Regions from separate parts of the Roseburia sp. genome, predicted to be linked through region 1. Evidence: predicted binding sites of a transcription regulator. Region 1 holds the regulator's gene; each other region holds the start of a gene.

What was found. The regulator Rex, encoded in region 1, represses fermentation and respiration genes when NADH is low (regulators of the CRP and FNR family bind a similar motif). The targets are predictions, from matches to a motif close to ATTGTTAANTANTTAACAAT.
Region 2: ACDD58_RS06085 (shikimate dehydrogenase) is a predicted target of Rex. The motif match lies at 1,549-1,568, and genes of this name have one in related genera.
Region 3: ACDD58_RS13280 (4Fe-4S dicluster domain-containing protein) is a predicted target of Rex. The motif match lies at 1,610-1,629, and genes of this name have one in related genera.

The regions. Positions count from the first base shown of each region.
Region 1 covers NZ_JBGLEJ010000005.1:669,494-672,783, reverse strand. The annotation lists gene ACDD58_RS14515 (NAD(P)H-hydrate dehydratase) at 1-940, opposite strand, end outside; gene ACDD58_RS14510 (redox-sensing transcriptional repressor Rex) at 1,027-1,680, opposite strand; gene abc-f (ribosomal protection-like ABC-F family protein) at 1,805-3,290, opposite strand, start outside.
Region 2 covers NZ_JBGLEJ010000004.1:583,467-586,756, forward strand. The annotation lists gene ACDD58_RS06080 (MFS transporter) at 1-530, opposite strand, end outside; gene ACDD58_RS06085 (shikimate dehydrogenase) at 601-1,476, opposite strand; gene ACDD58_RS06090 (LysR family transcriptional regulator) at 1,732-2,613, shown strand; gene ACDD58_RS06095 (LysR family transcriptional regulator) at 3,136-3,290, opposite strand, start outside.
Region 3 covers NZ_JBGLEJ010000005.1:428,250-431,539, reverse strand. The annotation lists gene ACDD58_RS13280 (4Fe-4S dicluster domain-containing protein) at 136-1,584, opposite strand; gene ACDD58_RS13275 (hypothetical protein) at 1,729-2,865, opposite strand; gene ACDD58_RS13270 (fibronectin type III domain-containing protein) at 3,019-3,290, opposite strand, start outside.

The sequences.
Region 1 (3,290 bases):
CTGCCCAATCAAAAGCCTCCTGTAATACAGCCTTCCCCGGAGCAGCATTTTTATCATAAGTAGTAAGAACCGCCTCTGGAACACAGCTCTGTAAAATAATCCTGTTTTCTTCCGGCGTCAGCACACGCACCAGACCGCATCCTGTGGCGTAAGCAGCTTTTGCAGATAAAACTGCCGCCCCTGCCATATTGACACTTCCTGCGATCAGCAAAAGTTTTCCATAGCTTCCTTTATTAGAATGACTTTTTCTCTCCGGGAGCAGCAATAAATCTTTCGTTTCCAATGCCATTACTGACGGTGTCTCTCCCAGCCAGCTTTCTTTCGTGATACCGATATCACATACGATCACTCTGCCGGCATATTCATTTCCCGGCCAGAGAATACTGCCTAATTTCGCAAATGCGAATGTGATCGTGATATCTGCACGAAATGCCATACCAAGGACAGCACCTGTATCTGCAGAAATTCCGGATGCAATATCCACTGCCACTTTTTCTCCCGGAAGTGTATTCATACAACATAATATATCTGCATAAGTACCAGTCACGTCTCTCGACAACCCTACACCAAATAGTGCATCTATGACAGTTGTTGGTCTGATCTGTTCCGGTAAATCCGTATAGACAGGAACACCATATGCATTTAAAATATCCTGCTGGATTCTGTTTTGCTCCGAGCAATGATCTTTATTTCCAGCAAAAACAACTGTAACAGTATGTCCCTCCAGAAATAAAAGGCGGGCGATCGCAAAACCATCTCCACCATTATTTCCGCTGCCGCATACGATAAGAACTTCTGAGAGATCAACCTTTTGCTTATGGAGTTCATTTACAAATGTTATTGCTGCATGCTCCATCAGAAGAAGTCCCGGAACTTTAAAATGTAAAACGGTATTTACGTCATATTTTTGCATTTCCCTGCTGTTTACAAGATACTTCATGATAATAAGCCCCCTGTTATAAGCAAAAAACGCCGCACAAAGATCTGTGCGGCAGCTAATTGCTTCCTGAATTTATGGCACCCTTTTCAGTTGCCGTTTTTTTCTGCTTTTTTGTTTCTGACAATGTTGTAAGATAACTGCATCAAACTGTCGGAAAGATGTACATTCTCTACAACAACATTTTTATCAATGAGCTCCAGGTCTACATGCGCAAAATTCCAGATTGCGCGGATTCCAAGTCCGACTAGTCTGTTTGCAATGGCATCAGCCTTTTCCTTTGGCATAGTAAGCGCCGCAATATCCACCTGATTTTCTGCACAGAAACTCTCTAATTCATCCAGCATGCGGATTTTGATTCCACGCACGGTCACACCGTCCAATGCAGGATTTACATCAAACAGTCCTATGATCACAAAACCAAGTTTTTCAAATTTCACATAGTTTGTAAGTGCCTGTCCAAGATTACCTGCACCCACCACAATAATATTGTGTCTTTCATTTAAACCTAATATCTTACCGATTTCCTCATATAAAAACTTTACATTATAACCATAACCCTGCTGGCCAAAACCACCAAAATTATTCAGATCCTGTCTGATCTGGGATGCGGTCACATTCATTCGTTTACTCAGATCATTGGATGATATACGTTCTACACCGGCATCTAAGAGTTCTCCGAGGTAGCGGTAATAACGCGGCATTCTCCGGATAACTGCCTGTGATATTTCTTTTTCCTGCACAAAAGGTTCCACCTTTCTTACGTTCTCTCGTTTATTATAGTGATTTCCCCTGTGTCTGTCAATGTGTGAAAAATTTAACTATCTTTTTTCAATAAGATATTTTCTGCTTTGTCAGGAAATATCATCAATCAGTTCCATCTAACTGCATTGACAGCTCTTCCCAGGTTTCATAGCAGGTTTCCAGTCGTTCCCTGCACTCCTGCTGTCTTGCTGCAAGCTCATTTAATTTTGCGGAATTAACTGCGTTTTCCGGCTTTGCACATTCTTCATCGATCATGCTTATTTCACTTTCAAGTGCGGCAATCTCTTCCTCGGCTTTTTTTAAACTGTTTTCAATTTTACGAATCCTTGCCTGCTCTGCTTTTTGTGCCTGCCAGTCGAGCTTATTAACGGCATCATCCTGTTTCTTAGGCTGCACATCTGAAGTTTCTGGCTGTTTCACATACAACTGCGTCATAATATCATGTTTTTCCAGATAATAATCATAATTTCCGATATAATTTACAATTGTTTCACCTGTCAGCTCCAGGATTCTTGTTGCTGTCTGATTGATAAAATAGCGGTCATGTGAAACAAAAAATACCGTTCCTGTATACTGGTTTAATGCAGATTCCAAAATTTCCTTGGATGTAATGTCCAGATGGTTTGTCGGCTCATCTAAAATAAGAAAATTAGCATCTGAAAGCATCAGTTTTGCCAGGGAGACACGGCCTCTTTCACCACCGCTTAAATCTGAGATCCGCTTAAACACATCATCATTTGTAAATAAAAAGGCTGCCAGTACATTGCGGATCTTTGTGTTATTCAGCTCTGGATAAGCATCTGAGATCTCTTCAAATATGGTTTTATCCATATGTAAAAGCTGATGTTCCTGATCGTAATATCCAATGTGAACATTCGAACCAAGTGTTACCGTACCACCATCTGCCTGTATCAGATTATTGATGATCTTTAAGATGGTCGTTTTCCCGGTTCCGTTATTGCCGATCAGTGCTACCCGCTCCCCACGTTTAATCTCGAATGAGATATCCGAAAACAATGTAACCGGCGGATATGATTTTGCAAGACCTGACACCGTAAGGACATCATTTCCGCTGACCACATTTGGCTCTAACACGATCTTAATGTCTGTATTGTCCTCAACCGGTTTTTCAATACGTTCTATCTTGTCTAACATCTTTTCGCGGCTCTCCGCACGCTTGATGGATTTTTCACGGTTAAACGATTTTAACTTTGTGATAACTTCTTCCTGATGTCTGATCTCACGCTGCTGATTATAATATTGTTTTAACAGATCTTCACGGACTTTTGCTTTCTTCTTCGCAAAATCCGAGTAATTTCCCTGATATACATACGCTTTATGCTGGAAAATCTCTACAACTTTTGTGACAACGCGATCCAGGAAATAACGGTCATGTGCTACGATCACAACAGCCCCTTTGTAAGCCCGCAGAAAATTCTCAAGCCAGCGGATCGACTCCATATCCAGATGGTTCGTCGGCTCATCTAAAAGCAGTACATCCGGCTTTGTGACTAAAAGTTTGCCAAGGGAAACTCTTGTTTTCTGTCCTCCGGATAACTCGCTCATCTGTTTGCTCAAATCTTCATCT
Region 2 (3,290 bases), on a different contig from region 1:
AAGAATAATGTGTTATAAGATGTAAGACCTGCTGCTGTTGTTGCTACCGTTACGCCAAGTACGAACGGCAGGATCATCTGTGCGATCGCAATGAAGAATTTAATTCCCATTGTTGCAACGCCAGGTGCTTTATAAATGATCTCACCTACAGCCGGGTAAATTCCGGTATCAAGGAAAGAGTTGGCAATACCTCCGATGATGGCACAGATATATGCGATCTGATATCCACCATTTGTTCCTGCATTAAATGCAAGCGCAAGACCGATCAGATATACTGCATAAGAACCGCTTCCGATTGCAGTAGAGATACGACGTCCTAACTTATCAGAAAGAGGACCTGCAAATGGAAGTGCGATCAGTCTTCCCAGTCCAAGTGCGGCAGAAATAGCTGTAATCGCCATAGCTTCCACACCCCAGGATGCAGCAAGAGCTTCCTTGATCACTGCCTGTCCTAAAATAGAACATCCGACACCATGGATAAAATAATTTAAATAAAGAATCAGTGCGCTCGGTAAATATTTTTTGTTCATTGATTTTCTCCTCAATTTGGTTTGTGATGCAGCGGCATTTTTTCATACCGCCGCATGTGACTGGGGGATTTTATTCGTATTTGATGTTTAATACTTCTTTCATATGCTCGATCGGCATATCTTTTCCAGTCCAGAGTTTAAATGCTGCTGCTCCCTGGAATAACATCATGCCAAGACCGTTCATTGTCTTACATCCAACTTCTTTTGCCATGGAACGCATCTTTGTCTCAAGCGGAGAATAAGGTACGTCTACAACGATCAGTTCCGGACGGAAGAAAGATTTATCAGGAACAACGGACATTCCCTCTAACGGTTTCATACCAACACCTGTTCCGTTTACGAAGATGTAAGAATCTGCCATCTCTTCTCTTAATTTCTCTTTGTCGTCTAAATCATAAAGAGTAGCTTTGCAGTTTGTTCTCTCATTGATCTTTTTCACAGTTGCCTCTGCGTTCTCCCAGAATTTATCATGAATGTTGAAGATAGAGATTTCTTTTACGCCATCTAATGCAGCCTGGATCTCGATTGCTGTTGCAGCTCCGCCGGCACCTGCGATGGTCATTTTCTTTCCGATCACGTCGATGTCGTTGTCTTTTAATGCCTGCATAAATCCGATACCATCTGTGATATGTCCTGTTAATACACCGTTGTCATTAACGATCGTATTTACAGCTCCGCAAAGCTCTGCAGCCGGTGATAATTTATCAAGATACTGACCAACAACTGTTTTGTTTGGCATAGATACGTTAGAACCAACCATCTTTAATGCGCGAAGACCTTTGATCGCATCCTCTAATGTACTGTTGTCAACCTCGAATGCAAGGTAAGCATAGTCAAGTCCTAAATATGCAAATGCCTCATTGTGCATTGCCGGTGAACTTGAATGTCTGATTGGGTAAGCCATTAATCCGATAAGCTCTGTGTGACCTGTGATTCTCTCTGCCATAGTAGTGTTCTCCTTTTTCTTTTTTGTTTGATTTTCTTATTTAGTTTCATGTTTTTAACATTACCTGCCCGCTTTGTTAAAAACTTAACAACCTCTGATGTAATTATTATACAACGCTTTTTTCAATACATCCAATGCCAATTTCATGCTTTTTTAATAGTTTTAATGTACTAATCATGATATAATGTGTACAAAAACAATGGTTTTATTTTGTAATCCATAGATATTATCTATCATTTATAAGGAGATCTATACATGACACTTAATCAATTGAGTTATTTTTACCAAGCAGCCATCCTTCAGCACTTCAACCAGGCAGCAGAAAAAATGAATATTTCAGAACCAAGTTTAAGCCGTTCCATTGCTGCTTTAGAAAATGAACTTGGTGTCACACTTTTTGAAAAACGCGGGCGAAATGTCACGCTCACAAAAGCCGGGGAGATTTTTTTAGAGCATGTCACGCAGATTTTAGATGATGTTACACGCGCCTCAAATAAAATGCAGCAGATTGCAACAAACGGTGGACATATTGATATTGCTTATGTTTCCCCGCTTGCCCGTGAATTTATTCCAAATACGGTACGCGCTTTTCTTTCCTTAGAGCAGAATAAAAATATTACGTTTCATTTTTTTCAGGATATTACTTCCATGAATATAGAAGGTCTGAAGAAAGGTTCTTATGATCTGATCTTTGGTTCCTACTCTGCGAATGAACCAAATATTGAGTTTATACCTATTATAAAGCAGGACCTTGTGGCAATCCTTCCCATAGGACATCCTCTCGGTAAAAAAGCTGAAATTGAAGCCGGGGATTTCGAAAAATACCCGGTGCTTGGATACGCAAGACATTCCGGTCTTGGCAAATACACACGTAACTTTTTTAATGACCACGGTGTGATCCCGAATTTTATCTGCGAGTCTCCGGATGAAAACGGAATTGCCTCACTTGTGGCAAAAAACTTTGGGATTGCTCTCGTTGCCGATGTTGATACGATTCACAGGGATGATATCTGCATCAGGCCGCTCATTTCACAGGAAACTTTTTCACACACGGTATATATGGGATATATGCGGGGAAAATATCAACTGCCGGCTGTGCAGAGGTTTATCCAGTTTGTACGGAAATCATACCATTGATAATGCAGCTGTCTGCTTGCCCGAAACTCATTCCATTGATAATACGGCTGTCAGCTTGCCTGAAACTCATTCCATTGATAATGCGGCTGTCAGCTTGCCCGAAACTCATTCCATTGATAATACGGCTGTCAGCTTACGCGAAACTCATTGCAGGCTGTGAATATTGTGAGGCGGGAACCCATTTAACGAAGGCACGCTTGCGCTGCCTGTCGCTCGCAGCGGTACTAAGCGACCAGAATACGGTCGCTAAGTACCGGCGGCTCCAGAGCACCTTCTTATAAATGGGTTCCCGCCTCACAACTGACTTTACTGTATCGGTGAGTTTCGCTTCACTCTGTTTTCTGTATCGATGAGTTTCGCTTCACTCTGTTTTCTGTATCGATGAGTTTCGCTTCACTCTGTTTTTCTGTATCGATGAGTTTCGCTTCACTCTGTTTTCTGTATCGATGAGTTTCGCTTCACTCTGTTTTCTGTATCGGTGAGTTTCGCTTCACTCTGTTTTCTGTATTGGTGAGTTTCGCTTCACTCTGTCTCCTGCGTGACAAACTGGATAAAGGATTTCGCTACGGGGGAGAGGTAGCGTTTTTTCATGGTGGCAAGGTAGACATGGCGTTCGTATTCCGGGTTTGTGATGGTCAGGGTTTTGACGTCGAGGGTTTTTAAGATTGGAATATCCG
Region 3 (3,290 bases), 240 kb from region 1:
GTTCGGGACTTTCACCCATTAGAGCGCGCCCATGGCGCGCAAACCAAAAATGCCGCACAACCCTTTTACAGGCTGCACGGCATAATAATGCTCACTATTCTGTTTGCTTACCCGCGATGCAATGCTCCGCTCGTCCTACTCGCGGTGCATGGAGAAGCTTTCCATGTCGTAATTCTTTAAGTTGTCATGGATGGTACGGTCATCTGCCTGACCGATCAGGGTATCACGGTTCTTTTTGGAAGAAATCTGATCGTTGAACGCACTTGGACCACCAACGCAGCCGCCCTCGCATGCCATACCTTCAATGAAGTCTTCCGGCAGTCTTGCAGCTTTTAACAGAAGTAATGCTTTCTTACACTCTGCCGCACCGTTTGCCTTGCATACGGTTGCTGCGATCTCATCGTTAGACTCTTTTAAGCTCTCAAGTACTGCAGCTGTTACACCGCCGGAGTTTGCGAAACGTTTACCAAATGTAGATGCTGTCTGATCATCATTTGGACACGGCTGTAACTCAACGCCTTTTGCTTTCATCATTGCACGGATCTCGCTGTATGTTAATACATAATCTGCATTTCCCTCGATCTTCTGATCTGCAACTTCTGACTTCTTGGCAACACACGGTCCAATAAATACAGTGATCGCATCAGGATCTTTCGCTTTGATCAGACGTGAAACTGCGCACATCGGAGATACTGTTGTAGATACACACTCTGCTAATTCCGGATAATGTAAACGCACCATATTTACGAATGCAGGACAGCAGGAAGTAACTTTTTTATTTCCCTCTTTATAAGCCTCAGCCCACTCTTCTGCCTCATAAGCTGCTGTCATATCTCCACCGAGACCTACATCATAGAAATCCGTAAATCCCATCTCTTTCATCGCTTTTTTCCAGCTTGCCATTGTGATATCTGCACCAAACTGACCTTCTGTTGCAGGAGCTGCCATCGCATATACATGTTTGCCTGCTTTTAAAGCCTCGATTACCGGCACAATATAAGTCTTAGAAGCGATTGCACCGAACGGACAGCTGTGGATACATTTACCGCAACGGATACATTTTTCTTTATCGATCACAGAAATGCCGTACTCATTGTATGTAATCGCATTGACCGGACAGCTGAATTTACACGGTCTCTTTAAATGTGCGATTGCATTGTAAGGACATGCCTGTGCACATTTTCCACATTCTTTACACTTGGAAGGATCAATATGGGAACGGTCTCTTCCCGGCTCGATTGCGCCAAATTTACATGCATTGATACATGCTTTTCCAAGACAGTTCTGGCAGTTCTCTGTTACAGTATAACTGGAAATCGGACAGTCCTCACATGCGGAGCTGATAACCTGAACCACATTTCCATCATCCTCTGCGCCCGGTGCTTTACCCTCTGCTAAACGGACTCTCTGACGGATGATCTCCCTCTCTTTATAAATACAACAGCGAAACTGCGGTGTCGGACCTGGAATGAGTTCTGTTGCGATGTGGTCTCTCTCTTCTTCAAGTCTGCCTTCAAATGCAAGCTTTGCGACTGTGTAGAGTACATCGTGTTTGATTTTAATCACATTTTCATCTGCATACATCGTGTTTTACCTCGCTCATCTTATCTTTGTTAACTTTTTAACCATCTTAGACATTATATATTATCTGTATGGAAATTCAAGTACTTCGCATGTTTTTATTGAGAAACACTTTGATTTTTTGCATCTTATTGAAAAAATAACAGTTCAAAATCCAGCAAACTCACCAAATAATCCTAACAATTCAAATCCATTCAATCCCATAAGATCACATTCTTCCCCCGTAATGTCTGTCATTTCACTGCCCTTTTTCACGGAAATTCTACCATTCAGACCATCTTCATCATCGGATTCAAATGTGAGTGTTCCGTCCCCCGCTGCAGGGTTTCCTGTAATAGCAGTCCAGACAGAGTGTGTCTCTTCTCCCTTTAAATATGTGATTTTCATGTTCTGCATCCGGAAGTCACCGCCTGAAAATAAAATTTCCATATTCTGCCTATTTCCATCAATTTCATAATTTACAGCGATCGCAGCCAGCTTATTCCGGAATAAATATACCTTACATTCCATCTCCCCCGCTGCTGATACTTTGTCATAAACCGCCATAAATATTTTCCCGGCAGGATCTTCTGATATTTTTGTCCCATCTCCATATTTTTTCTTCGCAGCTTTCTCTGCGGCATCTAACACATTTTGTACATTATCACTGCTGATCACAAACTGATAGCCCACACAATCTTTTTTCTGACCGTCAATTTCAAATTCCTGTTTTTCGATTTTATTGATCTTAATTTTATTAAATTCTTTCCGTGCTTCTTTTAATATATCTTTTCCAATCTCTTTTTGTTCTTTTCCACCATATAATCCTGCCAGAACCGTATTAAAACGTTCCAGATTCTGTGAACCGATCTTTTTTGCGATATATCCGCTTTGTTTGTTACTGTTATAATCATATGTAAATACTTTCGAACTCAGTGACGGAAACTGTGCTTTCAGTTCCTTGTCATTTAGTACCATTACAAATTCCAAATCCTGCAGCTTATCAAGATCTAACGTTCCCCTTAACTGCTTCTGTGCAGAATCTGATGCATACTCTGCCTGTATCTTCTGTTTCTTCCACTGCCCTTCTATCGAAATGGTATAATCTTCCCCATTCAAACCGTCTGCCACCTGTGGCTGATCCTTGACCGTTTGATACATAGCATATAAAATCTTATCGCTCTTTCTTAAAAAAAATCCATTTTTTATCCCTGCAAACAGCACAATTGCCAGAACTACTATGATTCCTGCAGACAAAATCCATATTTTCTTTAATGATTTCTTATGATCATTTTGTATTTCCATTGTAAGCCTCCATTTTCAGCCTGAATGATCCCGTTATTCTTACACATTCATTTTAATTTACGGTTTATTTTATTCTTTTTTCGTTCACTTGTAAACCAATAAAGCAAAAAAATGCTGCCTCCCATTTACAGGAAAGCAGCCATTTTTATGATCTTATTTTTTTATTTTAACACTCTTTTTTGCACTCCAGTTTCCATATACCTTTTTGCCGTTTACCTTGACATAAGAGCGCATTCTTACATAGTAGGTTTTATTTTTTTTCAGTTTTGTATAAGTTGCAGATGTCTTGCCAGAAGAAATATTTTTCTTTACCAGTCCTTTTTTGAAATTAGAACTCGTTGCATACTGTAACTCGTAACCACTGATGCCTTTTACTTTCTTCCATTTTACAACCATCTTTTTGCCAGATGCATTTTTTACGCTGG